3 regions of the Mesorhizobium sp. B2-4-14 genome follow, and region 2 is predicted to be linked to each of the others. Evidence: riboswitches for the same ligand, from Rfam matches in the RefSeq annotation. Region 2 holds a riboswitch; each other region holds the start of a gene.
What was found. A riboswitch is a leader RNA that binds a small molecule or an ion and turns the genes downstream of it on or off. The one in region 2 is predicted to bind cobalamin.
Positions count from the first base shown of each region.

Region 1: linked by a shared signal. The riboswitch ahead of FJ938_RS18685 (DUF1636 family protein) and the one ahead of FJ938_RS02500 (aromatic ring-hydroxylating dioxygenase subunit alpha) in region 2 are both predicted to bind cobalamin.
Region 3: linked by a shared signal. The riboswitch ahead of FJ938_RS20510 (DUF1636 family protein) and the one ahead of FJ938_RS02500 (aromatic ring-hydroxylating dioxygenase subunit alpha) in region 2 are both predicted to bind cobalamin.

Region 1 covers NZ_VFVA01000021.1:48,759-58,921, reverse strand. The annotation lists gene FJ938_RS18695 (hypothetical protein) at 13-192, shown strand; gene FJ938_RS18690 (helix-turn-helix domain-containing GNAT family N-acetyltransferase) at 237-1,184, shown strand; cobalamin riboswitch at 1,502-1,709, shown strand; gene FJ938_RS18685 (DUF1636 family protein) at 1,795-2,199, shown strand; gene FJ938_RS18680 (ABC transporter ATP-binding protein) at 2,196-2,981, shown strand; gene FJ938_RS18675 (ABC transporter substrate-binding protein) at 3,029-3,976, shown strand; gene FJ938_RS18670 (iron ABC transporter permease) at 3,976-5,025, shown strand; gene FJ938_RS18665 (MarR family transcriptional regulator) at 5,185-5,664, shown strand; gene FJ938_RS18660 (HlyD family secretion protein) at 5,661-6,836, shown strand; gene FJ938_RS18655 (DHA2 family efflux MFS transporter permease subunit) at 7,143-8,675, shown strand; gene FJ938_RS18650 (CAP domain-containing protein) at 8,935-9,447, opposite strand; gene FJ938_RS18645 (DUF2189 domain-containing protein) at 9,639-10,163, shown strand, end outside.
Region 2 covers NZ_VFVA01000002.1:168,171-178,333, reverse strand. The annotation lists gene FJ938_RS02525 (phosphoenolpyruvate carboxykinase) at 1-74, shown strand, start outside; gene arfB (alternative ribosome rescue aminoacyl-tRNA hydrolase ArfB) at 172-609, shown strand; gene FJ938_RS02515 (alpha-ketoglutarate-dependent dioxygenase AlkB) at 709-1,326, shown strand; gene FJ938_RS02510 (hypothetical protein) at 1,289-2,923, opposite strand; gene FJ938_RS02505 (hybrid-cluster NAD(P)-dependent oxidoreductase) at 3,336-4,436, opposite strand; gene FJ938_RS02500 (aromatic ring-hydroxylating dioxygenase subunit alpha) at 4,457-5,704, opposite strand; cobalamin riboswitch at 5,856-6,057, opposite strand; gene FJ938_RS02495 (DUF680 domain-containing protein) at 6,550-6,747, shown strand; gene FJ938_RS02490 (DUF680 domain-containing protein) at 6,820-7,026, shown strand; gene FJ938_RS02485 (DUF680 domain-containing protein) at 7,088-7,327, shown strand; gene ugpC (sn-glycerol-3-phosphate ABC transporter ATP-binding protein UgpC) at 7,399-8,511, opposite strand; gene FJ938_RS02475 (alpha-glucosidase family protein) at 8,536-10,163, opposite strand, start outside.
Region 3 covers NZ_VFVA01000025.1:16,292-26,454, reverse strand. The annotation lists gene FJ938_RS20520 (NADH-quinone oxidoreductase subunit A) at 1-124, opposite strand, end outside; gene FJ938_RS20515 (winged helix-turn-helix domain-containing protein) at 454-1,653, shown strand; cobalamin riboswitch at 1,683-1,888, shown strand; gene FJ938_RS20510 (DUF1636 family protein) at 1,926-2,354, shown strand; gene cobW (cobalamin biosynthesis protein CobW) at 2,357-3,394, shown strand; gene cobN (cobaltochelatase subunit CobN) at 3,412-7,155, shown strand; partial or broken gene cobG (precorrin-3B synthase) at 7,152-8,609, shown strand; gene FJ938_RS20490 (precorrin-8X methylmutase) at 8,615-9,247, shown strand; gene FJ938_RS20485 (precorrin-2 C(20)-methyltransferase) at 9,244-10,017, shown strand; gene FJ938_RS20480 (precorrin-3B C(17)-methyltransferase) at 10,014-10,163, shown strand, end outside.

The DNA.
Region 1 (10,163 bases), on a different contig from region 2:
TTACAACAATTCATGGGCCTGCCTGCCGATACGGCCATCAGGCCAGGCGATTACGCGTTCCTGCGGCCGACGCAGAGCGCGGCCGTGCTGCAGCAGTTCGGGCCGATCGCGGTGCTATCCGGCGGCAGGATTTGCGGATCGTTGGCCGGTGTTGCCGATGATGTGAACACGTCGGATGCTCAAGATAGTTGACTCAGTCAAGTAAATGATTGATCCTGTAAAGACAGGAGATGTCAATGACGGTTCACCATCAGCCCGGCAATGATGCGGCCAATGAGCGGATCGATGTCGTGCGGGCATTCAACCGCTTCTACACCCGCCAGATCGGGCTGCTCGACGAAGGGCTGCTGAAAAGCGCCTTCTCCCTGACCGAGGCGCGTGTGCTCTACGAGTTGGCGCATCGCGATGGCCTGACCGCGACCGACCTTGGACGCGATCTCGGCCTCGATGCCGGCTATGTCAGCCGTTTGCTGAAAAAGTTCGAACGCCTTCACCTCATCTCCAGAGCGACGCTGGTTTCGGACGCGAGGCAATCGTCGATTGCGTTGACGCAGGCGGGCAGGAATGCCTTCGCACCGCTGAACAAGGAATCGCACGATCAGGTCCGGGCCCTGCTCGATCGGCTGCCGGCATCGGAACAAGACCGGCTGGTCAAATCCATGCAGACGGTGCAGCGTCTACTCGCCGAAAATGCCGAGCCAACGATCCCCTATCTGTTGAGGCCGCTGCAGATCGGCGACATCGGCTGGATCACCCGCCGGCAAGGGCTGCTCTATGCCCAGGACTATGGCTGGGACGAAACCTACGAGGCGCTGGTCGCCGAAATCCTCGCGGCGTTCGTGAAATCCTACGATCCGAAATGGGAGCGCAGCTGGATCGCCGAGCGGGAAGGCGAGGTCGTCGGCTCGGTCTTCGTCGTACGCAAGTCGGATCAGGTGGCGAAGCTGCGTTTGCTCTATGTCGAGCCTTCGGCGCGTGGCCTCGGCATCGGCAAGCGACTGGTGGAGGAAGTCATCGGCTTTGTCCGCGCCAGGGGATACAAGACGCTGACCTTGTGGACAAATGACATTCTCGCCGCTGCCCGGCATATCTACCAGGCCGCCGGCTTCAAATTGATCGAGGAAGAACCTCACCATTCCTTCGGCAAGGATCTGGTTGGTCAGAACTGGAATCTTGATTTGTGATCTTCCGCCAGAGCATGATGCCGAAAAGTGTGAAGCGGTTTTCAGACGACGTCATGCCCTATCTCTTTGATTAGAAGCGGATTCAGATTTCAGGTCGATTCGACCTGAAATCATCCGGCTTTCCGCGCTTGGCCAATTTGATCGAAATTGCGCACTCCGCGCAATTCGCTCGACAGATGGCTGACAGCCCCTCGCTTGACAGCGCCGCGCCTCATGCGTTATTGCGTTATGTTATTACATAAAGATGCGTGGTCGCACGCGGCTTCAGCTCCGGTCGTGGCAACCGAGAAATCCGTTGCGATGCAATCCGGGGAAAACTAGGGTGGAATGGTGATGGTCCCCGAGTCGAAAGGCGAGGGGTGAAAAGGGAACACGGTGAGATCCGCCTGGGATCGAGGCCGTGGCTGCCCCCGCAACTGTAAGCGGTGAGCGAGATCCGAAATGCCACTGGCCGGCGAGGCTGGGAAGGCAGGATTGCGCCGAGACCCGCGAGCCAGGAGACCTGCCATCACGGAGTTGACCGGACGGGGTGTGCCGGGAGGAGACGTGGACGTCGGTCTGATGACCGACCGCCAACATCCTTCCGTCGCCAATCGAGAAAGACGGAAAGTTGGGCGCCGCCATAGATCGCATTCACCGTATCATCGTGTGCACGCTTTGCCGCGACATCCCGACAGGGACCAGGTCGGGCGAAGCTTTGTGCACCGATTTGCGCTCGCGGTTGTCGACCCACGCCGAACTCGCGGTGGCGCAGGGTTTCACGGTCGAGGGGGTGGCGTGCATGGCAGGCTGTGCGCGGCCGCTGGCGGTGGCGTTCCAGGCGCCCGGCAAGGCCGCCTATCTCTTCGGCTCCATCGATGCGGAAGCCGATGCCGGCGATCTCGTGCGATTTGCCAGGCTCTACGCCTCGCTCCCCGACGGCTGGTGCAATGCCGGACAACGTCCGCCGCGACTGGCCGGCAAGACGCTGGCCCGCATCCCGGTAGCGGACGAGCCAGCAGGAGACAGCCGATGACGGTGCCGCTTCTCGAGGCGCGCGATCTCGGCGCGGTGGCGAATGGGCGGAATCTGGTCCACGCGGTCAGCCTGTCCATGGCCATCGGCGATCGCCTCGCCATTATCGGCCCCAACGGCGCCGGCAAGACCACGTTGCTGCGCATGTTGTCCGGCATGCTCAAGCCAAGTTCCGGAGAGGTGAAACTCGGCGGGCGCCGCCTCGACAGGATTTCGCCGGCCGAGCGGGCCCTTCACATCGCCGTCGTCGGCCAGACCGACCAGCCGGATCCGCGGCTGGCGGTGATCGACTATGTCGAGCTTGGCCGCGTCCCGCATGCCGGCTTGAAACACAGGAGCGAGGAACGCGACATTGTCGTGGACGCGCTGCGCCGGACCGGTTTGCTGCCCCAGCTTGGCCGCACCATTGGCTCGCTGTCGGGCGGGGAACGCCAACGCGCCCAGCTTGCGCGCGCCATCGCCCAGGAACCGAAAGTATTGTTCCTCGACGAACCGACCAACCATCTCGACCCGCGCGCCCGCGCGGAACTGCTCGAACTCGTGGCTGGCTTCGGCATGACGGTGATCGCGGTGCTGCACGATCTGGCGCTGGTGGCGCCGTTCGCCACAAGGGTAGCGGTGATGAACGAAGCCCGGCTCCATGCGCTGGCGGCGCCGCGCGAAGCGCTGACGCAACAACTGATCCGCGAGATTTTCGGCGTCGACGTGTTTCGCCTGCGCCATCCCACGGAGGACCGCGAACTGACCGTGTTCGATGTTCCGAACCGTGCCGCGCCTTCCTGACCGAAACCAACTTTCATCCGACACAGTTCAACCAAGGAGCAAAAATCGTGAAACGCCTCGCCCTGTCGCTCGCCTTCTCGCTGCTGGCGTCGGCAGCCTTCGCCTTCCCGGTCACCGTCGACAGTTGCGGCAGGCCGCTGACCTTCGATGCCCCTCCCAAGCGCGCCGTCATTCATGATCTCAACATGGCCGAAATGGCCTTCGCGCTAAAACTGCAGCCGTCGATCGTCGGACTGACCGGCATCACCGGATGGTACAAGGTGGGCCCCGAATTCAAGGCCGAGCAGGGTTCCATTCCGGAACTGGCGCCAAAATACCCGACGCTCGAAAACCTCGTCGCGGTCGAGCCCGATTTCTTTTTCGGGGGCTGGTACTACGGCATGAAGCCGGGCGGCGACGTGACTCCCGACACGCTCGCGCCGCACGGCATCAAGACGCTGGTGCTGACGGAAAGCTGCGTCCATCTCGACAAGAACCGCCCGGCAGCCTCCTTGGACCTTCTCTACGGCGATGTCGAAAAACTGGGCAAGATCTTCGGCAAGGAGACAGAAGCGGAAAGGCTTGTCTCCGGATGGAAGGCGCAACTCGCCGACATTACCGCCAAGGTCGGCGCCCGCAATGGAACACGGGTGTTCCTCTATGATTCAGGCGAGGACAAGCCGTTCACCGCCGGAAAATTCGCCATCCCGAGTGCCATGATCACGGCGGCCGGCGGCGAAAACATCATGGCCGACATGGAGACGAACTGGGGCAACACGGATTGGGAAACCGTGGCGTCGCGCAATCCGCAATTCCTCATCCTGCTCGACTATCAGGATGGCGGCGGTTACACGAAACTCCTTGATTTCCTGAAGGCGCATCCGGCGATGAAAGAGACGGACGCGGTCAAGAACGAGCGTTTTGTGGCCCTGCGCTATGCCGAACTCACGCCCGGACCGGCAAACATCGAAGCCATCGGCAAGATCGCCAGGGCGATGCATCCGGAAGCGTTCTGATGCATCTCGCCCTGAAGCACAAATCCGGCGCGCTCTCAGGGCACAGGGCATTCCCGCTGGCCATGGCGGCGGGCGCGGTGGCGACCGCCGCTCTCGTGCTGCTGTCGATCGCCTATGGTTCGACGCTGATACCGCTGAGCGACGTCGTTGCCGCACTTGGCCATGCCGTCGGGTTGAGCGAACATGAGGTGTCTGGCCCGGTCGGCAAGATCGTCGTCGATCTGCGGCTGCCGCGCACGATCCTGGCGGTCTGTGTCGGCGCGGGCCTCGGCATGGTCGGCGCGTTGCTGCAGACGGTGACGCGTAACGATCTCGCCGATCCCTTCCTGTTCGGCCTGTCTTCGGGGGCCGCCGCGGGCGCGGTTTCCGTCATCACCGTCTTTGGTGACAGTTTCGGCATCTGGACCTTGCCGATCGCGGCTTTCACCGGCGGCATGCTGGCAGCGGGCATCGTACTGCTGCTGGTCGCGCGGGTAAGGGGGCAGGGCCCGGAACGCTTGATCCTTGCCGGGCTTGCCGTCTCCTTCATGTTCACGGCGTTGACCAACTACCTGGTCTTTGCCGGAGACCAGCGCGCGGCCCATTCGGTGCTGTTCTGGACGATGGGCGGGCTTGGGCTGGCGCGCTGGGACAATGTGTGGCTGGGCGCGTTGGGCGCCGGCACGATCGCGGCCTACGGGCTTTGGAACCATCGCAGGCTGGACGCCTTCCTGGCCGGCGAAAGTGCCGCCGAAAGCCTTGGCGTGCCCGTGGCAAGGATGCGCAGGGCGACATTCCTCGTCGCCGCCTTCTCGACGGCAATTCTGGTCTCGGTCGCCGGCGTCATCGGCTTTGTCGGATTGATGATCCCGCATCTGTCGCGGCCGCTGGCCGGCCCCTTGCATTTGCGTCTGATCGCAAGCTGCGCGCTGTTTGGGGCGGTGCTTTTGCTGGCAAGCGATCTTCTGGCCCGCACGCTTCTGCCGCCACAGGAATTGCCGATCGGCATTATCACCAGTTCGCTCGGCGCGTTCTTCGTCGTCACGATGGTCGTTCGAAATCGCCTGTGAGAACGTTCGGTTCTGCCCTTGTCAGGTTCCTTCTAAAAAGCTCACGACGCTTACTTCTTGCCAACCATGACCGTGTCGCATGGCTGTCCTGCACATTTGCCGGCTTCCATTGCGATTTGGCACCTTGAATAGTAAGCACGCTTATTATAAGTATCGCTCATGGTTTCTGATGGCATCGATAGATTGGGATTTTTAATCCACGACGTACAGCGTCTGCTGCGCAAGCGCTTCGAGATGCGCGCCAGCGGGCTTGGCCTGTCGTCGGCGCAGTGGCGCCTTATGGTGCGTGTCGCCAAGGAGGCGGGGGTCTCCCAGGCCCGGCTCGCGGAATTGCTCGAAATCGAGCCCATCAGCGTCTCGCGCCTTGTCGACCGGATGGAGGAGGGCGGGTGGATCGAACGCCGCGCCGACGCCGCCGACCGCCGAGTGCGGATGATTTTTCCGACCGCCAAGGCGAGCGCGGCCTATGCCGAGGTCAAGAGCCTCGCCGGCGAGGTCTATGAGGAATCGCTTGTCGGCGTTTCGTCGGAGGACCGTCGCATCCTGATCAGGTCGCTCGATGCGATGGCGCAAAATCTCGCGGATGGCGATTCATCGTCGGACGAAAAGGTCAAGAATACAGAAGGCGCAGCAGCATGAACGCAGTAGCCAAAATAGGCGAGAGCGCCCCCAAGGTGGAGATGGAAGCACCGGCCCAGCCGGCTGCTGCTCCTGTTGCCGTCGCTCCTCCCGTGCAGCCAGTGCCAGCGCCGAAGAAGCGCCGCATGGGCCGTTTTTTTCTGATGTTCGCCTTGCCGGCGGCCCTGGTCATCGGCGGCGGCTATGTCTGGGTGACCGGCGGGCGCTATCAGGAGACGGAGAACGCCAACCTGCAGCAGGCCAAGGTGTCGATCGCCTCGGACACTGCGGGACGCATCGTTCAGGTCGCCATATCGGACAATCAGATGGTTAAGCAGGGCGATCTCCTGTTCGCCATCGATCCCGAGCCTTACCGGATCGCGCTTGCCCAGGCCGACGCGGCTGTTGCTGCCGCGCGCCTCAATGTCGAGCAGCTGCGCGCCGCTTACAGCCAGGCAATGGCGCAGGAGAAGTCCGCCAGCAGCGAGGTCGACTACGCCCAGTCGCAGTATGGCCGTGCCGCCGATCTTGCCCAGAAGGGCATCAACGCCAAGTCTTCACTCGACCAGGCCAGGAACGATCTCGACAAGGCAAAGCAGCAGCTTGCCGTTGCCCAGCAGGGCATCATCAGCGCCAAGGCCGCCCTCGGCGGCAACCCCGACATCGAAACCGACAAGCATCCGACCGTGATGTCGGCGCTCGCCGCCCGCGACAAGGCCGCATACGACCTGGCGCAGACCACGGTGAAGGCGCCCGCCGATGGCGTCATCTCCCAGGCTTCGTCCTTCAAGGTCGGCCAGTTTGTCGGCTCCGGCACGCCGTTGTTTTCTCTGGTCGAGACCGGCGACACCTGGATCGATGCCAATTTCAAGGAAACCCAGCTCACCAACATGAAGCCGGGGCAGAAGGCCGAGATCGTCGTCGACACCTATCCGGGCAGGACCTTCGAGGCGACCGTCAAGGCGATCGGTGCGGGAACCGGTGCGGAATTCTCGCTGCTGCCCGCGCAAAATGCCACCGGCAACTGGGTCAAGGTCACGCAGCGCATCCCGGTGCGGCTGGAACTGACCGATCCCGACGCCAAGATGGCTCTGCGTACCGGCATGAGCGTCTCCGTCACAGTCGATACCGGGATTGCCCGCGGTTTTCCGGCTATATTCGGTCACGCAACGGCTGGCGAGCACGCGCAGTAAGTCGGCGGAAGCCCGCGAGGACCAGGCGGGTGGAAGCGAATAGCAGGATTGGTCTGATGGGAGGAGCGGGAAGGACCAGTGCCTGGTTCGAGCCGCGTCGTGGTTTGGCCGACACCTGAAATCTTCGACACCGCCCCGTCGGTCCTCATGTTTCCGGGCGGCAGGCATCCGCTCACTCGAGACTTTCGGTCGATGTAACCCCCACATCGATAATCGCGTCCCACCGCGATGAAGGTCTCTCAGGGAAGGCCTTGCCGCCCGGAAACCCTGTGTACACGTTTTTGTTACCTGCTGGAAGTTGCGCGCATGAGCACGCCCGAACCCTTCAAAGAAGTGCCGCATCGCGGCCTGATCACGGTCGCGCTCATGCTGGCGACGATCATGCAGGCGCTCGACACGACCATCGCCAATGTCGCGCTGCCGACGATGACCGGCGATCTCGGCGCCTCCCCGGACAACATAAACTGGGTGCTGACCTCCTATATCGTGGCCGCCGCCATCATGACGCCGGTCACCGGCTGGCTTGCCGATCGCTTCGGCCGCAAGGAATTGTTCCTGACGGCGGTGGTCGGCTTCACCATCTTCTCCATGCTGTGCGGCCTGGCGTGGAGCCTGGAAACCATGGTGCTTTTCCGGCTGATGCAAGGGGTGTTCGGCGCCGCGATCGTGCCGCTGTCGCAGACCTTCCTGCTCGACATCAATCCCAAGGAACGTCACGGCCAGGCAATGGCCATCTGGGGCGCCGGCATCATGCTGGGGCCGATCCTTGGTCCGACGCTGGGCGGCTGGCTGACCGAGAACTTCAACTGGCGCTGGGTGTTCTTCATCAACCTGCCGGTCGGCATCGTCGCCTTCCTTGGCATGGCCGCCTATTTGCCGGTCGTTGCCCGGCGCGTGCGCAGCTTCGATTTCTTCGGCTTTGCCATGATATCGCTCGGCGTCGGCGCGCTGCAGCTGCTGCTCGACCGCGGTGGCGAGGTCGACTGGTTTTCCTCGGTCGAGATCTGGATCGAGCTGGGGCTTTCGATCACCGGCTTCTGGGTGTTCATCATTCACACGGTCACATCGGAACATCCCTTCATCGATCCGAAGATTTTCCTCGACCGCAATTTCGTGACCGGGCTGGCGTTCATCTTCGTCATGGGTGTGCTGATTTTGGCTTCCATGTCGCTGCTGCCGCCGATGCTGTCCACCATCTTCGGCTATCCGACCGTCACCATCGGCATCGTCATGGGACCACGCGGCGTCGGCACGATGATTTCGATGCTCGCCGTTGGACGGATCATGGGCAAGATCGACGCCAGAATTCTCGTCGTCATCGGTTTTCTCCTGACCGCCCAGTCGCTCTACACCATGGCCAGCTTCACGCCGCAGATGGACAACTGGCTGATCATCAGCTCCGGGGTGATCCAGGGCCTGGGCATGGGAATGGTATTCGTGCCGCTGTCGACGGTTGCCTTCGCCACGCTCGACGCACGCTACCGCACCGACGCAACCTCGTTATTCAGCCTGGTGCGCAATCTTGGCTCGTCGATCGGCGTCTCGGTCGTGACCGTGCTGCTGGTGCGCAACACGCAGGTCAATCACGCCGAACTTTCCGCCTTCATCAGCCCGTTCAACCCCAATCTCTGGGCAGTCTCGCCGGCTGCGGCGGGTGGCGATCCAATGGCGCTGTCGGAGGTGGACCGCATGGTCAATCTCCAGGCCATGATGATCTCCTACGTCAACGACTTCAAAATATTGATGGTGATGACGCTGCTCGCCATCCCGTTTGTCTTCCTGCTGCGCAAGCCGACGGCCGGTCCGGCCGGCGGCGCGCCTGCAGCGCATATGGACTAGGCCCGGCGGCAGGCGGACCGACACTTTCCGGTATTCGATCCCGGGCGGTTCGAAACGCCAGCACTGACGAGAAGAAGGCGCTCGCCGTCGAAGTCGATCGCATCTGCCGCGACACTGGGTTCTGGCTGTAACCAACCACGGAATTCCGCAGGCGGTGATCGACGCGGCGTGGTCAAAGGCACGAAGCGCCGAAATACGAGCCGGTGCGCTCCGGTCCCTACCTGATGGGGAAATTCAAGGCGACGACCAAAATAGGGGCCTACCTGCCGAGAACCAGCGCCCAATAGCGCAGATTAGGATCACGTCCGTCCCGGACATAGGCAAGCCCGAAGCGGCTGAAATCCGGGTCGAGCATGTTGCGCCGGTGGCCCTGCGAATGCATCCAAATGTCGAACAGTTTTTGCTGGTCGAAGCGGCCCTCGGCGATGTTCTCGGCCGCGGCACCTCGCACTCCGTTGTCCTTCATGCGCGAAGCGAAATCCTTGCCCCAACCTGTGGTATGGCTCATGCGCTCCCGTGACGCCATGTAGCCGGCCTGCTGGAGTGCTGCTTGTTCCAGCTGTGCATCGGGAACCAGTGGCCCCAGTCCCGCGGTCGCGCGCAAGCTCGCCAGCGTGCCGGTGGCGGAGGAGGAGACCCCCGCACCTTGACCGGTCGGCACAGAAACGGTGCCGCAGGCGGCCAGCCCGGCCAAGGCCACGAGGCCGGCTGCCTTGAGCCACATGCGCCTGTTCAGGCCTGCTTGACGGATTTCGATTTTTTCAGCGGTCATGCTTGCCTGACATAGTCGCGATCATGGCTTTTACCGGGCTGGGCAATGAAAATCGCGTGAGGAGAGGCGAAATGCCGTCCATGCGGCGACAATCCCGGGAAGATCGGCTATGATGCCGGCGTTCTTGAAGTGGCAGCTACGGGCGGCCACCCTAGGCGGTGATCGCCCCCCGAGAAAAACGGAGGAAGGTTATGGCCGGCTTTCATGTCATGGCGGACGCGCGCGGAATGCATGTGCAGCCCACGGTGCGCCACATCACGACCTCCGACCTCTGGGACGCGCTGCGGCTCGGCGCAGAAGATTTCTGGGCAAAACCATCCCACTACGTGTTCCTGTGCCTGATTTACCCGATCGTCGGCCTGATCCTCACCCGGTGGTCGTCGGGCTCCAATGCCATCCAGCTCGTCTATCCCTTGATGTCGGGCTTTGCGCTGGTCGGCCCGTTCGCCGCCATCGGGCTCTACGAGATCAGCCGCCGCCGCGAGCTCGGCATGAACACCAGCTGGCGGCATGCCCTCGATGTCCGTCGCTCCCCGGCGCTGCCCTCGATCGCCGCCATCGGCATCATGCTGTTCGCCCTGTTCCTTTTGTGGCTGTTCACGGCACAGTCGATCTACACCAGCCAGTTTGGTGACCAGCCACCAGCTTCCGTCGGCGCCTTCCTGCGTGACGTTCTGACGACCAGCAAGGGCTGGACGTTGATCATCGCCGGCAAT
Region 2 (10,163 bases):
TCGAGAAATTCGAGCAGCACGTCGATGCAACCGTCATGGGGGCAGCGCCCCGCATGCAGGAAGCGGCGGAGTAACCGCCGAATCGCTGAGCATCATTGCCGCTCGGCACCATTGAAGGCCCGGTTTCGATCGGGCCTTTTCTTTTTCGGTCCGCCGCGCCATGACTGCGGCATGCCGACCGACGACAACATCATCATATCGGACGAAGCCGTGATCCACCCGGGCGACTTGCACGAGGATTTCATCCGCTCGTCCGGTCCGGGCGGCCAGAACGTCAACAAGGTGGCGACGGCGGTGCAACTGCGCTTCGACGCGGCCAACGCAGCGGGGCTATCGGAACGCGTGCGCGCGCGGACAATCAAGCTCGCCGGCCAGCGCGCCACCAAGGACGGCGTCATCGTCATCGAGGCCGGGCGCTTCCGCACGCAGGAGCAGAACCGGGCGGATGCAAGGGCAAGGCTTACGGCGCTGGTCGCCAAAGCGGCGGAACCGCCGCCGCCGCCGCGCAAGAAGACGCGGCCCTCGAAAGGCGCGGTCGAGCGGCGGCTGAAGAGCAAGGCCGGACGCGGCACGATCAAGAAACTGCGCGGCCGGGTGGAGAACGATTAAGCACCACACCAAGGTCGCGTTGTTTGACGCTTTCGGGTCGCCGTTCGCGTTTGAGAGTGGCATGTTGCGGCGATCAACCATCGCCATGCGAGGCAACCCATGCTCGTTCTGCCCAAGGGCGTCCGCCACATGCCGGCCTATCTGCCGCGCATCGCCCAGGAGGCGCTGGTCGAGGATGTCAGGCGCATCGTCCAGCAGGCGCCGCTGTTCGTGCCGGCCATGCCGCGCACCGGCAAGGAGATGAGCGTGCGCATGACCAATTGCGGCCCGCTCGGCTGGGTCACCGACAAGGAAGGGGGCTATCGGTACCAGCCGATGCATCCGGTGACCGGAGAGCCATGGCCGCCGATCCCCGAAGGCTTGCTCGATCTCTGGCAGCAGGTGTCGGGCTATCCGCATCCGCCGCAGGCCTGCCTCATCAATTTCTACACGGCCGAAGCCAAGATGGGTTTGCACCAGGATCGCGACGAGGTCGATTTCTCCGCCCCCGTCGTCTCCGTCTCGCTGGGTGACGACTGCCTGTTCAGGGTCGGCCAGACGACACGCGACGGCGCCACCAAATCGTTCAGGCTGAAGAGCGGCGACGTCGTCGTGCTTGGCGGCGAGGGCCGCCTCGCCTTCCACGGCGTCGACCGCATCTATCCTTCAACCTCGGCTTTGCTCAAAAACGGCGGCAGGATCAATCTGACGCTGCGCCGGGTGACGAAAGCTCAGTGAGCGAGTTGCGGGCATCCGAGCGCCGCGCATAGACTTCAATGTAGTCCCCAGTCGCGATTTCCACGTAGTCGTCCATCAGGGTTTGGAAATCCGCATTCCGACGCATCCACACGATCCAAATTGGCGGAAAGTCCGCCGTGAGCGACCACGTCGACTTTTTCTTGTTCATCCGGTCCATCAGGATGATATCGGGCCTGTTGTCACGGATCAGGGAATTGACGTAGCGAGTATAATTATCAAGGTCTTGCCGCGCGATGCGCTCGTCTTCGCCTTGATACTTACCCCGCATCAAACCCCAAAGCGCATAGGTGCCAAGCCAATCATGGGCATAGGCCGATAGCCAGCGACCATTGGCCATTCTCGTCAGCGGATTGCCGACGGAAAGGTCGGAACTGACCTGAACGATCGATGGCGAGGCGTAACGGCTGTTGATGGCATCGACCAGACCTTTCTCAGGCAGCTGGTAGAACTGGTGATGCGTCACCGAAAGTGCGGCGACCACGGCCAGCGCGGCTGCCGCATGGAGCCTGACACTGGCGATCTCAGAGGCGGCCTGTGGGTTTGCGAGGCCAACCGCTATTCGCCATCGTGATGCCACCGCCAGCAGCATCGCGACCAGCATCGTAGCCTGGTAGGGATACTGGTGATTGGGCCAGTATTTCCCGAGGTACAGCATGGACACAAAAAAGCCGGCGGCACTCGCCACCGCCAGCGCAACGCCGTCTCGCCAGACAGATTTGCGCATCTGGAAAACCACGAAAACGACGAAGACGGCGAAAGTCGGCAATGCCGCGAAAATGTTGATGTTGGCTCGCAAGCTGACATAGTAGCGCATCAGCAATTGCAGGAAAGTGCCGAAAAACTCGGGAAACCATACATACACACTGACGAGATAGGCAGTGCAAACCGTGAAGATGACGACGTTTTCAGCCGTCAGGCACGCCGTCAGCGAGCGTTTGCGCCAAGCGATGTAGAAATAGGGCAGTATGATACCAGTTGCCCAATGTGGTTTGACCAGAAGCAGTACGCTTCCAGCCAAGCCAACCGCTGCGGCAAGGCCAAGAGGAACCGGCGCATCTGCGCGGTTGTCGATCCGCCACATCATCAGGAACAGCATCGGCATGAACAGCATCGTACCGATATGCTCGCGCTGGCCGAAAACATTCCCAGGCATGATGAGAAGCAAAACCGCTAATGCGGGATAGATCCATTGCGTCTTCAGATCGACGAAGATTCGACTTCGCTCGATGACGACAGCCGACAGCGCAATCGAAACGAAGAAGATCAGATAGATGAAGCACTCGATTGCGGATTCCGGCGAGATGCCGAGCCTGTGGGACAGCCATACCGGCCCAATATAGAGGGCCACGGAGAAAGGCGGATTGGTTTCCAGAATGTCGACATAGAGCCTCTGACCATCCAGAACCTTTTCGCAGATAACGATGAGCCAGCTGACGTCGGTATTGTCGCCGGCGGTCCACGGCATAAAAAAAGAGAACACCACTACGGTCGCAACAAGCCATACCGGCGACAAGCTTCCAACCGCGGACGCAAAGCCAGTCGCAGTACTGATGTTTCTTACATTTCCCATGCTCATCGGACCGCCCCAACAAAGATGACTTTTACGCAGAATGACGAAATCATGGACGGGAACACAGCTGTGCCGGCCTCAGTGCCAAGGGTGGCAGTTGATCCGGTTCTGAGGAATACAAGCCAATATGGTCGGAAGCAGAAGCCGATCGTGCGTGCGCGCCCACTGTGTCGAGCAGCGTCGAAATGGGCACGACCGGTGCTCGCGCCGCTCGCCCAGCGGCAGTGCTGACATCGATCACCGGCTGCTCCCGCCACTGGAACTGACACCGAAAGCTAGCCGGGATTGCCTAAAGTGCGGTTAATCGCGCCATTACAGTCTGCGCGGTTCAGCCGGATTTTCGGTGGCACCGCGTCGCAGGCAACCAGGGCCGGCAAGGCACCGACTGTTTCCCGGATCGGTTGAGGCCTTGAACCGATTATGCCTCGATTTCCAACGCCGACAGCGGCCTGGAGCAACAGGCCAGGATGAAGCCGTCATCGATCTCGTGATCGAGGATGCCGCCATTGTGGCTCATTTCGACATCGCCGAAGACCTTCTTGACCTTGCAGGTTCCACACAGGCCGAATTCGCAGGCCGCGGGTATCCGCACGCCCGAGGCGCGCGCCGTCTGCAGCACGGTCTGGCCGGCGACACATTCGGCATCGACGTCCGAAAGCGCGAAGCGAATCGCTGTCGCGGCTTCGGCGGGAACAGGGGCGCCGTCCTGTGCGGGCGCTGCGAACGGCGCCGGGATTTCCTCCACCACCGGCGCGGCGAAGCTCTCCTGGTGGTATTTCGTCATGTCGAAGCCGGCGGCTTCCAGCATGCCGCGCACGGCCCGCATGAAAGGATCCGGACCGCAGCAGAAGATCTCGCGTTCGCGAAAATCGGGCGCCAGCAGCGGCAGCCTTATGGCGTCGATACGGCCCATATGGCCGTACCAGCCCTCACGGCTTGAGCGCTCCTCGATCATGAAGCCGAGCGACAGGCCGGGCATATGGCCGCCGAGCAGTTCGAGTTCCTTGCGGAAGATGATCTCTTCGGGTCGGCGCGCGCAGTTGACGAAGCTGACATCGGTCCATGGCGCGCAGTCGTTCAGCCAGCGCAGCATCGACATCATCGGCGTCACGCCCGAGCCTGCCGAGATGAACAGATATTTGGCTGCCGGATGGCTGTGCAGCGAGAAGTCGCCGGCCGGCCCGTAGGCCTTGACGTGTGAGCCAGGCACCAGATGATCGAACATCCAGCGCGTACCAATGCTGCCGGCCTGTGCCTTCACCGTCACCGCGATCGAGAACGGCCTCGATGGCGACGATGACAATGTATAGGTGCGCATCAGCGGCCCGTCATCTGTCGGCAGTTCCAGCGTCACGAACTGGCCCGGCTTGTAGCGGAACCAGGTCTGGTTGTCGGAGCGGAAGGTGAAGGTCTTGACGTCAGGAGACTCGTCGCTGACCCCAATCACTTCCAGCACCTGGAGCCGGTCGTTCCAGGGCGCCATCTGGTCGAGATGGCGGTAAAGGCCAAGATCAGTCATCGCGTTCATCCTTTGGCCTCTCAGGCGACACTGCGGAGCGCTGGTCGACCATCCTCGGCGAGGCGCGGACCAATGAAACGCGCATACCAGTCGACGAACTGGATGACGCCACCCTCATGCAGCTCCGAATACGGGCCTGGTTCGTAGGCCGGCGACAGGATGCCGAAGGCGTTTTCCTCGACGATACGGCGATCCTGATCGTTGGTCTCGGTCCACACATGGGTGAGTTCGGCGAGATCGTAATCGACGCCCTCGACCGCATCCTTGTGCACCAGCCATTTCGTCGTTACCGCCGTTTCCGTGGCACTGATCGGCAGCACGCGGAAGGTAACGGCGTGATCGATCAGGATGTGGTTCCAGGTGGTCGGATAGTGATAGTGCATCAGGGTGCCGATGCGGTCGGCCGAGACGCTGTCGGAGAGGTTCTTCTTCACCGCCCGCTTGCCGCTCATCGTGTAGCTGACCGCGTCGCGCAGCAGCGGCGCGCGGGTGGCGCGATATTGCCCGGCCGGATCGATGCGGAATTTGCTCGGCAGGCCAACGGCCTCGCATTTCGCCCAGTGCGCGATCATCTCAGGATCGCTGTCGGCGCCCTGTACACCGGTCACGGTCGGCGCCTCCGGGAAGGTCTTGCAAAGCTCCGGATGGCTGCCGGCGCAATGATAGCACTCGCGGTTGTTTTCCCAGACCAGCTTCCAGTTGCCCTTCTCGACGATGGTGCTCTGGAAAGCGATCTTTGCTTCGCTCAGCCGGTGCGGCTTGAGATAGGGTTCGATCATCGCCCGCATCGGTGCGAAGTCGGCGGGCTCCCTGGCCAGGCAGATGAAGACGTAGCCGGCCACGCTCTCGCAGGCGACCGGCTTCAGGCCGAACTGGCCTTTGTCGAAACCGTCGGCCATCTGGCGGGCGAACAGCAGGCGGCCGTCGAGCTCGTAGGTCCACTGGTGATACGGGCAGACCAGTTTGGCCGCCAAGCCCTTGTCGGTGTTGCAGACGCGGCTGCCGCGATGGCGGCAGGAGTTGTGGAAGGCATTGATCTTGCCCTGCTGGTCGCGCACCAGCACGACCGGATAGTCGCCGATCTGCACGGTGATGAAGCTTCCCGGCTTCGGCAATTCGCAATCATGGCCGATGAACAGCCAGTCGCGATACCAGATCAGCTCCATGTCGAGCTTGAAGTAGTCCGGGTCGGTGTAGAAGGGCTGTTCCAGCGAAAAGCCCTCTCTGCGGCTGTTCAAGAGCCTCAGCATATCGTTGCGCGCATCCATGTCCTGTCCTCGCATTCATCGCATCGGCCCGTCCAAACGGACGCGCGTCGCTCTAATGACTGAACCGGAGGGGATGAGAGGAAGGACAAGGCTGCATGCCGGCAAGCGCCGGGCATGCGGCATCCGCCTCTTGACCGCCCACCGCGATCAGTCGAGTTCTACGATCTCTGGCTGGTTTCCGGGCTCTGGAGTGTCCTTGCGGACGGTCGCGACACCTTCCCAGGCTTGCGCCCAGTGGTCTCCCGTTGCGACTTGAACTCCACCACCGTCGCGGGGGCAGCGCCGGACTTTGACCGGCTTCCCAATTCTCCGCCCCGTCGTCACGAAGCGGCACCTGAGATGACATGATCTAATCACGACAGCGCTTGCGACATCGGCATGAAAGCGACATTGCATCCATGTGGCGCGACACCCATGCGCAACGATCTGGTCACGAGCAGCGACAGCGAAAATCATCGCGGTGACGGCCGCGCCGGGCGTCGGAATCGGCCCGGAGTGGAAGCAAAAAGGGTTAACGGTTTCGAAAAGTGACTATTAGCAGATTCTAAAATCGAACCGAACGGTTCGTTTCTGTTGACGGTGCGTGCAGGACGGTGTGAACGCCGAGCCTCCGATAGAGTCGGTGATGACGACACCGACTTTAATTAACGCGTTGATATTGCAACGGAAAAATCGCACGTGGAAGATCTTGGTACAATTTCAAGTAGTGGATTCATGGTCCACGTTGAACATCTTCGTGATTGGAAACGGCTAGCTGGCTCTCCCACATCGGGGTCGTCCGAACGACGCGATTTCAATCCCAAGACACGCCGCTAGACGGACGGAAAAATACTGGAGTACCCAAAATGAAAAAGATTGTTCTCACTGCCGCCGCCCTTCTGGCCATTTCCGGCAGCGCCTTCGCTGGTAGCGATCACTATGGTGCGAATGGCCCCGCGGCCACTGCTGCCGACAGCTCTTACACCGCTTCGATCAAGAAGTCGGAACCGGCTGCTCAGACGCCCACCCACGGTGCTGACCGCAACCTCTTCGGCAACAACTAACAGCCGATCTCCAGCAGGCGGCGGGTTTGGCCTGCCGTCCTGGCGACATTCGAAGAATTCAGGAGACTTGAAATGAAGAAGATCGCTCTTGCTGCCGTCGCCGTTCTGGCCATTTCCGGCAGCGCTTTCGCCGGCAGTGACAATTATGGTTCGAATGGCGCTAGCCAGCCGGCCGCCACGTCGACCGACAACTCATACACCGCTTCGATCAAGAAGTCCGAACCGGCGGCTCAGACGCCTACGCACGGTGCCGACCGCAACCTGTTCGGCAACAACTAATATCAACGACAACCGGCGGGCTTGCCCGCCGCTTGGATTCGCGAATACCGGAGTACCCGAAATGAAAAAGATTGTTCTTACCGCCGCCGCTCTTCTGATTGCCGCCGGCAGCGCCTATGCGGCCAACGACAATGTTGGCGGCACCGACATCAACAAGCAGGCGACGACCGCCAATGTCGACACTTCGCATACCGGCTCGATCCGCAATGAAGGATCGCCTGTCTACAAGCTGCTCAATTCCTCGGGTGACGCACAGAAGTCCGCCCCACAGGGCAGCGACCGGAATCTCTTCGGCCGTTAATAGCCGATGTGGAATACAAAAAGAGCCGCGGGCCGATGCCTGCGGCTCTTTTTTATCACCAGAACCCTGTTTCAGGCCGCCTTTGCCTCTACCTCGTGAAGCGCGAAGGAGCGGCCGTCCGCGTCGAAGATATGAAGGTCGCCGGCATCGGCGGTCAGCCGCAGCGTCGAGCCGCGCTTGACCTCGACATTGCCAGGCAGCTTGGTCACCAGGGGCAGGTCGGTCCTGCCGATGTCGACATAGACCAGCTGGACCTCGCCGAGTTGTTCGATATAGTCGACCGTCCCTTCGAACAGATAGTCCGTGCCGCTGGCGATCGCGAGATCTTCCGGGCGCACGCCGAAGCTTACCGCCGCGCCCTTCGCCGAAGCCGGTGTCGCGATCGGCACCGTCGCCTTGCGTCCGCCGACATGACTGATCACGGTCGGGCTGCCGGTCCTGTCGACGGTCGCCGGCAGGATGTTCATGGCCGGCGAGCCGATGAACTGGGCGACGAACAGATTGCCGGGCCTCTTGTAGAGTTCCATCGGTGTTCCGACCTGCTCGATATGGCCCTCCTTCAGCACCACGATACGGTCGGCCAGCGTCATCGCCTCGACCTGGTCGTGGGTGACGTAGATCATGGTCGTGTTGGGCATCGATTCCTTGAGCTTGGCGATCTCGATACGCGTGGCGACACGCAGCGCGGCGTCAAGGTTCGACAGCGGCTCATCGAACAGGAACACTTTCGGATTGCGCACGATGGCGCGGCCGATGGCGACGCGCTGACGCTGACCGCCCGACATCGCCTTGGGCAGACGGTCGAGATACTTGGTCAGCTGCAGGATTTCCGCCGCCTGGCGCACGCGCTTGTCGATCTCGGCCTTGCTTTCCTTGCCGATCTTCATCGAGAAGGCCATGTTGTCGTAGACGGTCATGTGCGGATAGAGGGCGTAGGACTGGAACACCATGGCGATGCCCCGCTTCGACGGCGGCACGTCGTTGACAACCTCGCCGTCGATCCTGAGTTCGCCTGAGGTGATCTCCTCGAGCCCGGCGATGGACCGCAGCAAGGTCGACTTGCCGCAGCCCGACGGGCCGACGAAGACGATGAACTCGCCCGATTTGATGTCGAGGTCGATGCCGTGGAGAATGTTGAGATTGCCGTAGGACTTCTTCACTTGTCGCAGCGTGACATCGGCCATGATTTTCTCCCGGTGATTTGAAATTCAGTCTATGCGCCCGAACCAGGCGCCGTAGCCGCCGAGGCGGACGGTGCCTGTGTCTGCCTTCTCCGAAAATCCGTGTCCCGGCAAAGGTTGCAGCGATCGGTCGCCAAGGTCAACCTCGGCCGGCTTGGCGCCCAGATTGAAGACACAGACGATCTGCTCATTGCCTGCCCGGCGCGTGAAGGCGACGGTGTCGCCCTGGCTTTCGATGAAATTGATATCGCCCTTGGCCAGCGCCGGATGGGCGCGGCGGAAGGCGAGAAAGCGCCGGTAGTGCTCGAGCAGTGACGTCTCGTCACCCTGCTGTACATTGACCGCCTGCGACAGATGCTTGGCCGGCACCGGCAACCATGGCTTTGCCTGGGAGAAGCCGCCATTCTTGGCGCTGCCGTCCCACACCATGGGCGTGCGGCAGCCATCCCGGCCCTTGAATTCCGGCCAGAAGCGGATGCCATAGGGATCCTGCAGGTCCTCGAAGCGCAGGTCGGCCTCGCCGAGCCCGAGTTCTTCGCCCTGATAGATGCAGACCGAGCCGCGCAGCGACATCAGCAATGCCGAAATGACCTTGAGATAGGCGACCGGGTCGGCCTCGTTGGCGGCCCAGCGCGAGGCCGGGCGCATCACGTCATGGTTGGAAAACGCCCAGCACGACCAGCCGTCGCTGGCGACCTTGCCGAAGGCTTCCAATACCGAGCGGACCTTGGCGGCGCTGATCTTCTCCGGCGCCAGGAAGTCGAAGGAATAGCACATGTGCACGCGCTTGCCGCCGGCGGTGTAGGCCGCGACCACGTCCAGCCCGCGCTGCGAATCGCCGACCTCGCCGACCGCGGCGGTTGCCGGATATTCGTCGAGCAGCGCGCGGAAACGCTCGAGGAAACCAAGGTTCTCCGGGCGGCTCTTGTCGTAGATATGGTCCTGGTAATTGTAGGGATTGACCGCCGGCGCGGTCTGGTCGTTTCGCTCCTCGGGCGGCAGCGGCGGATTGTTTTCCAGCCCCTGGCTGTGGAAATAGAAATTGATGGTGTCGAGCCGGAAGCCGTCGACGCCGCGCCCCAGCCAGAAACGGGTGACGTCGAGCAGCGCGTCCTGGACCTCATGGTTGTGGAAGTTGAGGTCCGGCTGCTCGGCGAGAAAATTGTGCATGTAATATTGCTGGCGGCTGGTGTCCCACTGCCAGGCCGATCCGCCGAAGATCGACAGCCAGTTGTTGGGTGGCGTGCCGTCGGGTCTGGCATCCGCCCAGACATACCAGTCCGCCTTGGGATTGGTGCGGCTCGACCGGCTCTCCTTGAACCACGGATGGATGTCGGCGGTGTGCGACAGCACTTCGTCGATCATCACCTTGAGGCCCAGCCGGTGCGATTCCGCAACCAGCGCATCGAAATCGGCAAGCGTGCCGAACATCGGGTCGACGTCGCAATAGTCCGACACGTCGTAGCCGAAATCCTTCATCGGCGATTTGAAGAAGGGCGAGATCCAGATGGCGTCCGCGCCAAGCGCGGCGATGTAGGGCAGGCGCCGTACTATGCCTTTCAGGTCGCCGATGCCGTCGCCGTCGGAGTCCTGGTAGGAGCGCGGATAGATTTGATAGATGACCGCGCCACGCCACCAGTCACGGTCGATGGCGG
Region 3 (10,163 bases), on a different contig from region 2:
GCTTTTCAGGATCGGGGTTGCGGTAGGCCACCAGAAACGGCGCCGCGATAAGCGCGATGCCGACGACCGCCGCCACTGCGATAAACAGGACGATGGGCAGGTACGAACTGAGAAGTGCGTTCATGCAGCGGCTTTCCGTTGGCGCCAATCCACTTTTGTTACAGCACCGGACCTTAATGCGGAAGCGTGACAGTTTAACCGCTGAACCGTTTTAAGGGGCCTATGCTGCAACGCGGCGAGGGTTAGCGCAGCACTTCCAGCGAAGCAAGTCAAACCTTGTTCAAAACGCCGGGCTGGACGGCATAACGGAAGAAACTGGTCCGATGCGCTCCTGTTTGATTTCCTTCACTTTCTACTCCACTTTTATCTCCTGACATATCTACCGCCATTTGCCTGCTAGCATGCCGGAATCACCGGCTAAAATCCGCAAATCGATCAGGGCAAGGGCTCCCGATGAAGGAAAAAATCTCGCTCGCCATGGCCCGGCGCATCGCGCTCGGCGCTCAGGGCTTTCTCGACCCCCGCCCAAGTGGCACGCCGGACCGCCGCCACTTCGCCCGCGTGCTCTCCCGCACCGGCCTGCTGCAGATCGATTCCGTCAGCGCGGTGGTGCGCGCGCATTATATGCCGCTTTATTCGCGGCTTGGCCCCTACCCGCTCGCGCTCCTCGACAATGCCGCCGTGACGCGCAAGCGCACGGTGTTCGAATACTGGGCGCATGAAGCCTCGTTCCTGCCGGTCGAGACATATCCCTTGATGCGCTGGCGCATGCAGCGCGCCGAGCAAGGCGAGGAAATGTATCTGGGCCTCGCCAAATGGGGCCGCGAGCACGCCGCCTACATCGAAGAGATCTATCGGGAAGTCGCCGATCGCGGCCCGATCGCCGCCTCGGCGCTTGAGGGCCAGAAAGGTTCGGGCGGCTGGTGGGGCTGGAGCCACGCCAAGCACGCCTTCGAATGGTTGTTCTGGGCCGGCCGCATCACCACCGCGCACCGCCGCGGCTTCGAGCGCTTCTATGACCTGCCGGAGCGCGTGCTGCCGCAAGCGATCCTCGATCTGCCGGTGCCGGCGGCCGAGGACGCGCATCGCGAATTGCTGCGCATTTCCGCCCGCGCCCATGGCGTGGCTACAGCCGGCGACCTGCGCGACTATTTCCGCCTGTCGCCCGCAGACATGAAGGGCCGGCTGGAGGAACTGGTCGAGCTGCGCGAGTTGCTGCCGGTGCGTGTCGAGGGCTGGAACAAGCCGGCTTACCTCCATAGAGATGCCCGTCTCCCGCGCAAGATCGAAGCGCGCGCCCTGCTGGCACCGTTCGATCCGGTCGTCTTCGAGCGCTCGCGCACCGAGCGGCTGTTCGATTTCCATTACCGCATCGAGATCTACACTCCGGCCGAAAAACGCCAGTACGGCTACTATGTCCTGCCCTTCCTGCTTGGCGACAGGATCGTCGCTCGCGTCGACCTTCGGGCCGACCGACCGGCAAGCGTGCTGCGCGTGCCCGCGGCCTATGCCGAGCCCGGAGCGCCGCCTGAAACCGCCGCCCAGCTCTTCGAGGAATTGAAGCAGATGCAGGTCTGGCTTGGCCTTGAACGTATCGACGTGACGCCCGCCGGCGATCTGGGCCCGGCGCTGGCCGACATCGCCATGTCGTAGCCGCGCGTTGACACAGCTGCCTGCAAAAGCCTAAATCCGCTCCAGACGGTCCCCTGCCCGCAACGGCTGGGGCTAAGAGGGAATGCGGTGCGGGATTTCGGTCTCAAATCCGCGGCTGTCCCCGCAACTGTAAGCGAAGAGCCAAGGCCGAAAGCCACTGGGAGTTCCCGGGAAGGCGGCTAACCAAGGCGATGACCCGCGAGCCAGGAGACCTGCCGTCTGCGACAGAAGAATCCGATCGCCCGGCGGGTTTCCGGGCAAGGAGCCCGGTTTTGGACCACAACGGCAGTTTTTCGGCTGGTGCAGCGGATATATCGTCCGCCGATGGCGATGCCTTGTCCGGCGTCACCGTTATCGTCTGCGCGTCCTGCCGCGACGAAACCGGCTCCGACGCCCATCCCCGCGCCGGCGAACTCCTGGCACAAGACACGCGCCGCGCGGCGGCATCCGAGAACGTCCGCGTCCGCACGGTCGAATGTCTCGGCAACTGCAAACGCCGGCTCAGCGCCGCGATCCTGCGCGACAGCTGTTGGAGCTATGTCTTCGGCGACCTGACCACGAGCAGCGGCGCCGACCTCGTTACCGGCGCCAAGCTCTTCGCCACCTCGAGCGACGGCCTCATCCCATGGCGCGGCCGGCCCGATTCCCTCAAGCGCGGCCTCGTTGCCCGCATCCCTCCCCTCGACCTGCTGAAAGACTGACCATGACCGTTTCCGTCTCCCGCGTTCCCTGCACCGTCGTCACCGGCTTTCTCGGCGCCGGCAAGACGACGCTGGTCCGCCATCTCCTCGAAAACGCCGGCGGCAAGCGCATCGCGATCATCGTCAACGAGTTCGGCGACATCGGCATCGACGGCGAGATCCTCAAGGGTTGCGGCATCGACACCTGTCCGGAGGAAAACATCGTCGAACTGGCCAATGGCTGCATCTGCTGCACCGTGGCCGACGATTTCGTTCCGGCGCTCGACCGGATCCTGTCGCTGACGCCGAAAGTCGACCATATCCTGATCGAAACCTCAGGCCTCGCTTTGCCGAAGCCCCTGGTCCAGGCCTTCCAGTGGCCGACGGTGAAGAGCCGCGTGACCGTCGACGGCGTGATCGCAGTGGTCGACGGCCCCGCGCTGGCCGAAGGCCGCGTCGCCAACGACATGGACGCCCTGCAGGCGCAGCGCGCCGGGGACGACAGCCTCGACCATGACGACCCGGTCGAGGAAGTGTTCGAGGACCAGATCGCCTGCGCCGACCTGATCATCCTGTCGAAGAGCGACCTGATGGACGCCGCCGGTTCGGCCCGCGCCAACGCAATCGTCAACGAACACTCCGCCCGGGCCGTCAAGATCGTGCCGACGTCCTATGGCAAGGTCGATCCCTCCGTACTGCTCGGGCTCGGCCTCGCCGTCGAGGACGACATCGAGAACCGCAAGTCCCATCACGACGGCGCATTCGACCACGAGCATGACGATTTCGACACCTTCATTGTCGATATCCCCTCGATCGCCAATCCGGACGAGCTGGCAAAACGCGTCGCCGACGCCGCCGAACAGGAAAACGTGCTGCGCGTAAAAGGCTTCGTCGAGGTCGGCGGCAAGCCGATGCGGCTTCTGCTGCAGGCCGTCGGTCCGCGCGTCAACCATTATTACGACCGCGCCTGGACCGCAGAGGACGATCGCCGCTCGCGTCTCGTCGTCATCGGCCTCAAGGGGCTGAACCGCCGGGCAATCGAGCGCATACTCGCCGGCTGATTTCAGGCACGGCCGCGATGCACATCCTCACCACGACATCCGCCTCGCTCGACGATATCGCCGAGCCGGTCGATCTGCGGCAGACGCCGGCGGATATCGTGGCCCTGTCCTTCACCGACAGCGACCTCGCCGGACTGGCGGCCGCGTGGAAGTCGGATGCCGGCCGCCTGCCCTCGATGCGGCTGGCCGCGCTGCGTGACCTTCGCCACCCCATGTCCGTCGACCTCTGGATCGACAGCGTCGCCCGCCACGCCAGAGTTATTCTCGTCCGCATCCTCGGCGGCTATGACTGGTGGCGCTATGGCTGCGACCAGCTTGCCGCGACCGCCCGGGAACGCGGCATAAAACTGGCGCTGCTGCCCGGTGAAAGCCACGACGAGGATCTCAGGCTGATCGAAGCCTCGACGCTGCCGCGCGCGGAACTGGACGCGCTGCTCGGTTATTTCCGCGAAGGCGGCCCGGCCAATATGAGTTCGCTGGTGCGGAGGTTGGCAGGGCTGGCGGGACAGGATGCTGATGTCACCGAACCGGTCGCTGTGCCGAAGGCCGGTTATTATCAGCCGGGACAAGGGGTTGTTACAACTGCGTTCAGCGCTGGAGATCCGTCACACTCCCCTCTGTCCTGCCGGACATCTCCCCCGCAAGGGGGGAGATCAGCGGTCATCGGCCCCGGCACTTTTTCTGCTCAGTCGACAATAGAGTCATCTTCAACATCTACGATTGGCGAAATCGCCGACGAAAGCTCAATCTCCCCCCTTGCGGGGGAGATTTCCGGCAGGACAGAGGGAGGTGCGACAGAACTCGGCGCTGACAACCCCGGCGTCCCCATTATCGCCATCCTCTTTTACCGTTCGATGCTGCTCGCCGCAGACATTGCACCCATCGATGCGCTTGTCGAGGCGCTGCGCTCGCAAGACATGGCACCGGTCCCTATCTTCGTCTCCAGCCTGAAGGACCCGGCATCCCTCGCGTTCGTCGAAACCGCCCTCGCCACGCTGAAGCCCGCCGCCATCATCACCGCGACCGCTTTCGCGTCCGGCGCGGAGCCCGGCATCGAAACCCTGTTCGATCGCGCCGGCGTCCCCGTCTTCCAGGTCATCGTCGCCACCACGCGCCGCGACGTCTGGGAAAAGAATCAGCGCGGCCTGGCACCCGCCGACCTTGCCATGCATGTCGTGCTGCCCGAACTCGACGGCCGCATCCTCGCCGGCGCCATTTCCTTCAAGGGCGAAAGCGACGTCGATCCGGCACTCGGCCACCGCGCTTTCGCCAACCGGCCGGAGCCGGATCGGGTAGCGCAGGTTGCCGATCGTGTAGCAGCTTTTGTCCGCCTGCAGGAGACATCTCGCGCCCGGCGCAAGCTCGCCATCCTGATCCCGGATTACCCGAGCGCCCCCGGCCGCACCGGCTATGCCGTCGGCCTCGACGTACCGTCGAGCGTGCTGGCCATGCTGCATGACCTCAGCGAAGAGGGCTATGCCGTCGACGGGATTCCGCGAACGCCGCGGGAACTGCTGGATTTGCTGGAGTGCGGCGAAGAAGGATTGGGGCTGGAGGACTATCTCGATCTTTCTACAGAGTTACCGACTGCTGCAATTGCCGCAGTCGAAGCAGCTTGGGGTAAGGCCCAAGACGAGACAGGTTTGCGCGAGGCGCCCCCCTCTGTCCTGCCGGACATCTCCCCCTCTAGGGAGGAGATTGCGCTGTCATTGCCGGTTTCGCCAATCTCCAATGTTGCCGGAGTAGGCGGAGCGTCGAAACTGCCAATCTCCCCCCTAGAGGGGGAGATGTCCGGCAGGACAGAGGGGGGTGTACGCGCGCCGGCCTCGGCGAAATTCCCCTTCCGCGCCGCCGCCTTCGGCAACGTCAACGTAGCACTCGCCCCGGATCGCGGCCGCTCCGCCGACCGCCGAGCCGACTACCACGATCCGACGCTCCCCCCGCGCCATGCCCTGATCGCCTTCGGTCTGTGGCTCCGGAAATCGCTCGGCGTCCATGCCCTCATCCATGTCGGCGCCCACGGCACGCTGGAATGGCTGCCGGGCAAGACGGTGGCGCTTTCTGAGAACTGCTTTCCCGAAATCGTGACCGGCCCCCTACCCGTCATCTATCCCTTCATCATCTCCAATCCCGGCGAGGCGGCGCAGGCCAAGCGGCGTATCGCCGCCGTCACGCTCGGCCATCTGCCGCCGCCGCTGACCGGCGCTGGCCTGGACGAAGACCAGCACCGGCTGGAACGCCTGGTCGACGAATACGCCCAGGCCGATGGGCTCGACCGGCGGCGCCGCGATCAGTTGGCCAGGCTGATCGTCGACACCGCGCAACAGAACGGCCTCGCCTCCGAAGCCGGGGTCGCCAAGACCGATGCGCCCGACGAGGCGTTGCGCCGTATCGATGCCTGGCTATGCGACCTCAAGGATTTCGCCATCAAGGACGGGCTGCACATCTACGGCCGCGCCTCCGAGAAAGAGCCCGACGCGATGCGCCGCCAGAGCGCGAACGCCGAGAAGGCCGCGCTGCTTGCCGCACTCGATGGCCGCCACGTCAAGGCCGGCCCGGCCGGCGCACCCGCGCGTGGCCGCTCCGATGTGCTTCCCACCGGGCGCAATCTGTTCACGTCGGATCCGCGCACCATGCCGACGCCGACCGCCTATGACCTGGGCAAAGCAGCGGCCGAGGAGGTCGTTCGCGCCTATATGCAGTCGCATGGGGATTGGCCGCGCTCGCTGGTGATCGACCTCTGGGGTTCGGCCTCGCTGCGCACCGGCGGCGAGGAGATCGCGCAGGGCCTGGCGCTGATGGGCTGCCGGCCACAATGGGACACTACCACCGGCCGCATCACCGGCATCGAGGTGCTGCCGCCGGCCACGCTTGGCCGCCCCCGCGTTGACGTCACCTGGCGGATATCAGGCCTGTTCCGCGACATGTTCCCGACCCAGATCGCGCTGATCGATGCCGCCGCCAGCGCCGTCGCCGCGCGTGACGAGGACGATTCGGAAAACCCGCTCGCCGCCAAGACCCGCGCCGACGGCAAGGTCAGCCCGCGGATCTTCGGCACCTCGCCCGGCACTTACGGCGCCGGCGTCGAGGAGCTGTTGTCGAGCGGCGACTGGGGCGCGCGCGAAGAGATCGGCCGTGCCTATCTCGATGCCACCTCGCACGCCTATGGCGGTGCCGGGGGTGATGGCATCTCCGCACCCGGCGCTTTCGAGGGGCGCATCGCCGAGGCCGATCTTCTCGTCCACACCGGCGACGATCCCGGCCGCGACATTCTCGAAGGATCAGCCGATGTCGCCTTCATCGGCGGCTTTTCGGCCGCGCTTGCGGCCCTCGGCCGGAATGCCGACGTCATCGTGCTCGACACGAGCGATCCGCAAAAGCCAAAGCCGCGATCCGTTGGCGAAGCCGTAGCGCGGGTGGTGCGTGCCCGCGCCGTCAATTCACGCTTCATATCAGGCCAGATGCGCCATGGCCCGCGCGGCGCATCGGAATTCGCCGAAACGGTCGACCGGCTGGTCGGCTTCGCCGAGACCACCCATGTTATTTCAGGCGCGCTGATCGAGGCCGTGCACGATGCCTATGTTGGCGATCCCGAAGTTCGCGCCTTCATCCTGCGCGAAAATCCCGCCGCCGCGAAAGTCATCGCCGAGCGCTTCCTGTCGGCGCGCCGGCGCGGTCTCTGGCACCCCCTGCGCAATTCGATCGACGACGACCTCGCCGCGCTGATCGCCGAGGCCGAGGCGCTTGGGGTGGCGGCATGAACGCCTTTTCACGCCGCGGGGCCTGCCCGGCCCTGTCCGCGCCGATGCAGACCGGGGACGGGCTATTGGTGCGGCTCAACCCGGTTGCTGGAGGATTATCGCCGAAGCTCTTGATCGAGGTTGCAGTATCCGCCCTGCGGCATGGCAACGGCATCATGGAGGTGACGGCACGCGGCAGCTTGCAGATACGTGGGCTGACAACGGAAAGCGCACGGTCGCTGGCGGCGGAAGTCAACGCGTTGGGCATCGCGGTGCGTACCGGCGTGCCGGTCGAGACCGGGCCGCTGGCGGGCATCGATCCCCAGGAGATCGCCGATCCGCGACCGCTGGCTGAGCGGATCAGGGTGGCGATCGAGGACGCCGGGCTGACGGCAAGGCTTGGCCCGAAGGTTTCGGTTATCGTGGACGGAGGCGGGCAACTGGCGATGGATGCGGTGACGGCCGATGTCAGGCTTGTCGCAACACTCACCGATGCTGGAAGCCAATGGGACATATTTGTCGCGGGTGATGGGCGGGCCGCCAGGGCCCTTGGTTTGGCGAAAGACGAAGCGGCATGCGATATCGCCGTGGCAGCACTTCGGATGGTTGCCGAGAAGGGTCGAGAGGCCCACGCGAGAGATCTGACGGAGAGGCAGCTAGCAGGTCTCGCAGGTTGGCATTCCTTCACACCCCCCTCTGTCCTGCCGGACATCTCCCCCGCAAGGGGGGAGATCAAGCCCTCATCGCGGCCCTCGCCAGTAACCGGCATTACAAGAACAGCATCGGCATCGGAGCTGCCAATCTCCCCCCTTGCGGGGGAGATGTCCGGCAGGACAGAAGGGGGTGGGACGGAGTGCCGTCCTATCGGTCTATTCACCCTGGAAACTGGCTTAGCCCTGGGCATCGGCCTTCCCTTCGGCAGCATGCCGGCGAACAGGATCATCGGCCTCGTGCAAAGCGCCATCGCCTTCGGCACCACCGAAATCCGCCTCGCCCCGGGCCGTGCCTTGCTCTTCCTCGGTCAACCGGCGCACACCAACCAATCCCTTCAAGACGCCGCCTCCTCTCTCGGCTTCGTCACCTCCCCCGCCGACCCCCGCACCCGAATCGCCGCTTGCCCCGGCACGCCGGCCTGCGCCTCCGGTCGGATCCCCACACGCGACATCGCCGAGGCGATTGCCGCCGAAAACGCCGACATTCTAGACTTCACCCTGCACATTTCGGGCTGTGGCAAGGGCTGCGCGCATCCCGGCCCGGCAACACTAACAATCGTCGGCGGCGAAAACGGAGCCGGACTTGTCGTGAACGCGACGGCAAAGGCCCTTCCTGCCGGCTACAGGCCGGGCTATGACGCCGCGCGCGGCATCGGCCGCGTCGCGGCGATGATCCGCAGCGCACGATATCAAGGCGAGACCGCCGCAGCTTGCCTTACAAGGCTGGGGCTGGCCGGCATCGCAGAGGCTTACCGACGGGAATGAGCATGGCCGCCTACGACTACATCCACGACGGCACGGCGATCTACGAGCGCTCCTTCGCCATCATCCGCGCCGAGGCCGATCTGTCGCGCTTCTCGGAAGCCGAGGCCGATGTCGCCATCCGCATGATCCATGCCTGCGGCCAGGTCGAAGCATCAAGTCATTTCGTTTTCTCCAGCGGTTTCGTCACTGCTGCCCGCAATGCACTTGCCGCCGGCGCACCGATCTTCTGCGACGCGGAGATGGTGTCCCATGGCGTCACCCGCGCCAGGCTGCCGGCCGGCAACGAAGTGATCTGCACCTTGCGCGATCCGCGCACGCATGAAATCGCCAGGGATATCGGCAACACCCGCTCGGCCGCGGCCGTCGACTTGTGGGGCGAACGCATGGCCGGCGCGGTCGTCGCCATCGGCAACGCGCCGACAGCGCTCTTCTACCTCCTGGAAAAACTGCGCGACGGCGCGCCCAAACCGGCGGCCATCATCGGCATGCCGGTCGGCTTCGTCGGTGCCGCCGAATCCAAGGATGCGCTGGCCGAGAATTCCTATGGCGTGCCCTATGCCATCGTGCGCGGCAGGCTTGGCGGCAGCGCCATGACCGCCGCCGCGCTCAATTCGCTGGCGAGGCCGGGCCTGTGAACGCCCCCGTCAAGGAAGGATTGGCAAAAGGACGTCTCGTCGGCGTCGGCACCGGCCCCGGCGACCCGGACTTGTTGACGCTGAAGGCCGCGCGCGCTTTGGCGGAAGCCGATGTGGTGGCGTATTTCGCCAAGCGCGGCAACAACAGCAATGCCCGCGCCATCGTCGAAGCGCGCTTCCGGCCGGATATGCTGGAACTGCCGCTGCTCTATCCCGTGACCACCGAAATCGACAAGGATCACGACGATTACCGCTCGCAGATCACCGGTTTCTACGAGGAGTCGGCCGAAAAAGTCGCCGAACATCTCGAAGCTGGCAGGATCGTGGCCGTCCTGTCCGAAGGCGATCCGCTGTTCTACGGCTCCTACATGCATCTGCATGTCAGGCTGGCGCATCGTTTCCCGACCGAGGTTATTCCCGGCGTCACCGCCATGTCAGGCTGCTGGTCGGAGACCGGCCTGCCGATCGTCCAGGGCGACGACGTACTGACCGTGCTGCCCGGCACGATGAGCGAATTCGAGTTGACGCGCCGCTTAGCCGACACCGATGCCGCCGTCATCATGAAGGTCGGCCGCAACCTGCCCAAGGTCAGGCGGGCGCTGGAGGCGACAGGCAAGCTGACGCGCGCCGTCTATGTCGAGCGTGGCACCATGGCCGGCAGCATCTCGATGAAGCTGGCCGATAAACAGGACGACAAAGCACCCTATTTCGCCATCGTGTTGGTCGCCGGCTGGTCCGGCCGGCCCGGCGCCTTGGGAGCACCTGCATGAGCGGCCGCCTCACCGTCATCGGTCTCGGCCCCGGCAATGCCGATCAGGTCACGCCGGAAGCCAGCCGCGCTGTGGCGGAAGCAAAATTCTTCTATGGCTACAAGCCCTATCTCGACCGGCTCGATTTGCGCCCCGACCAGACCCGC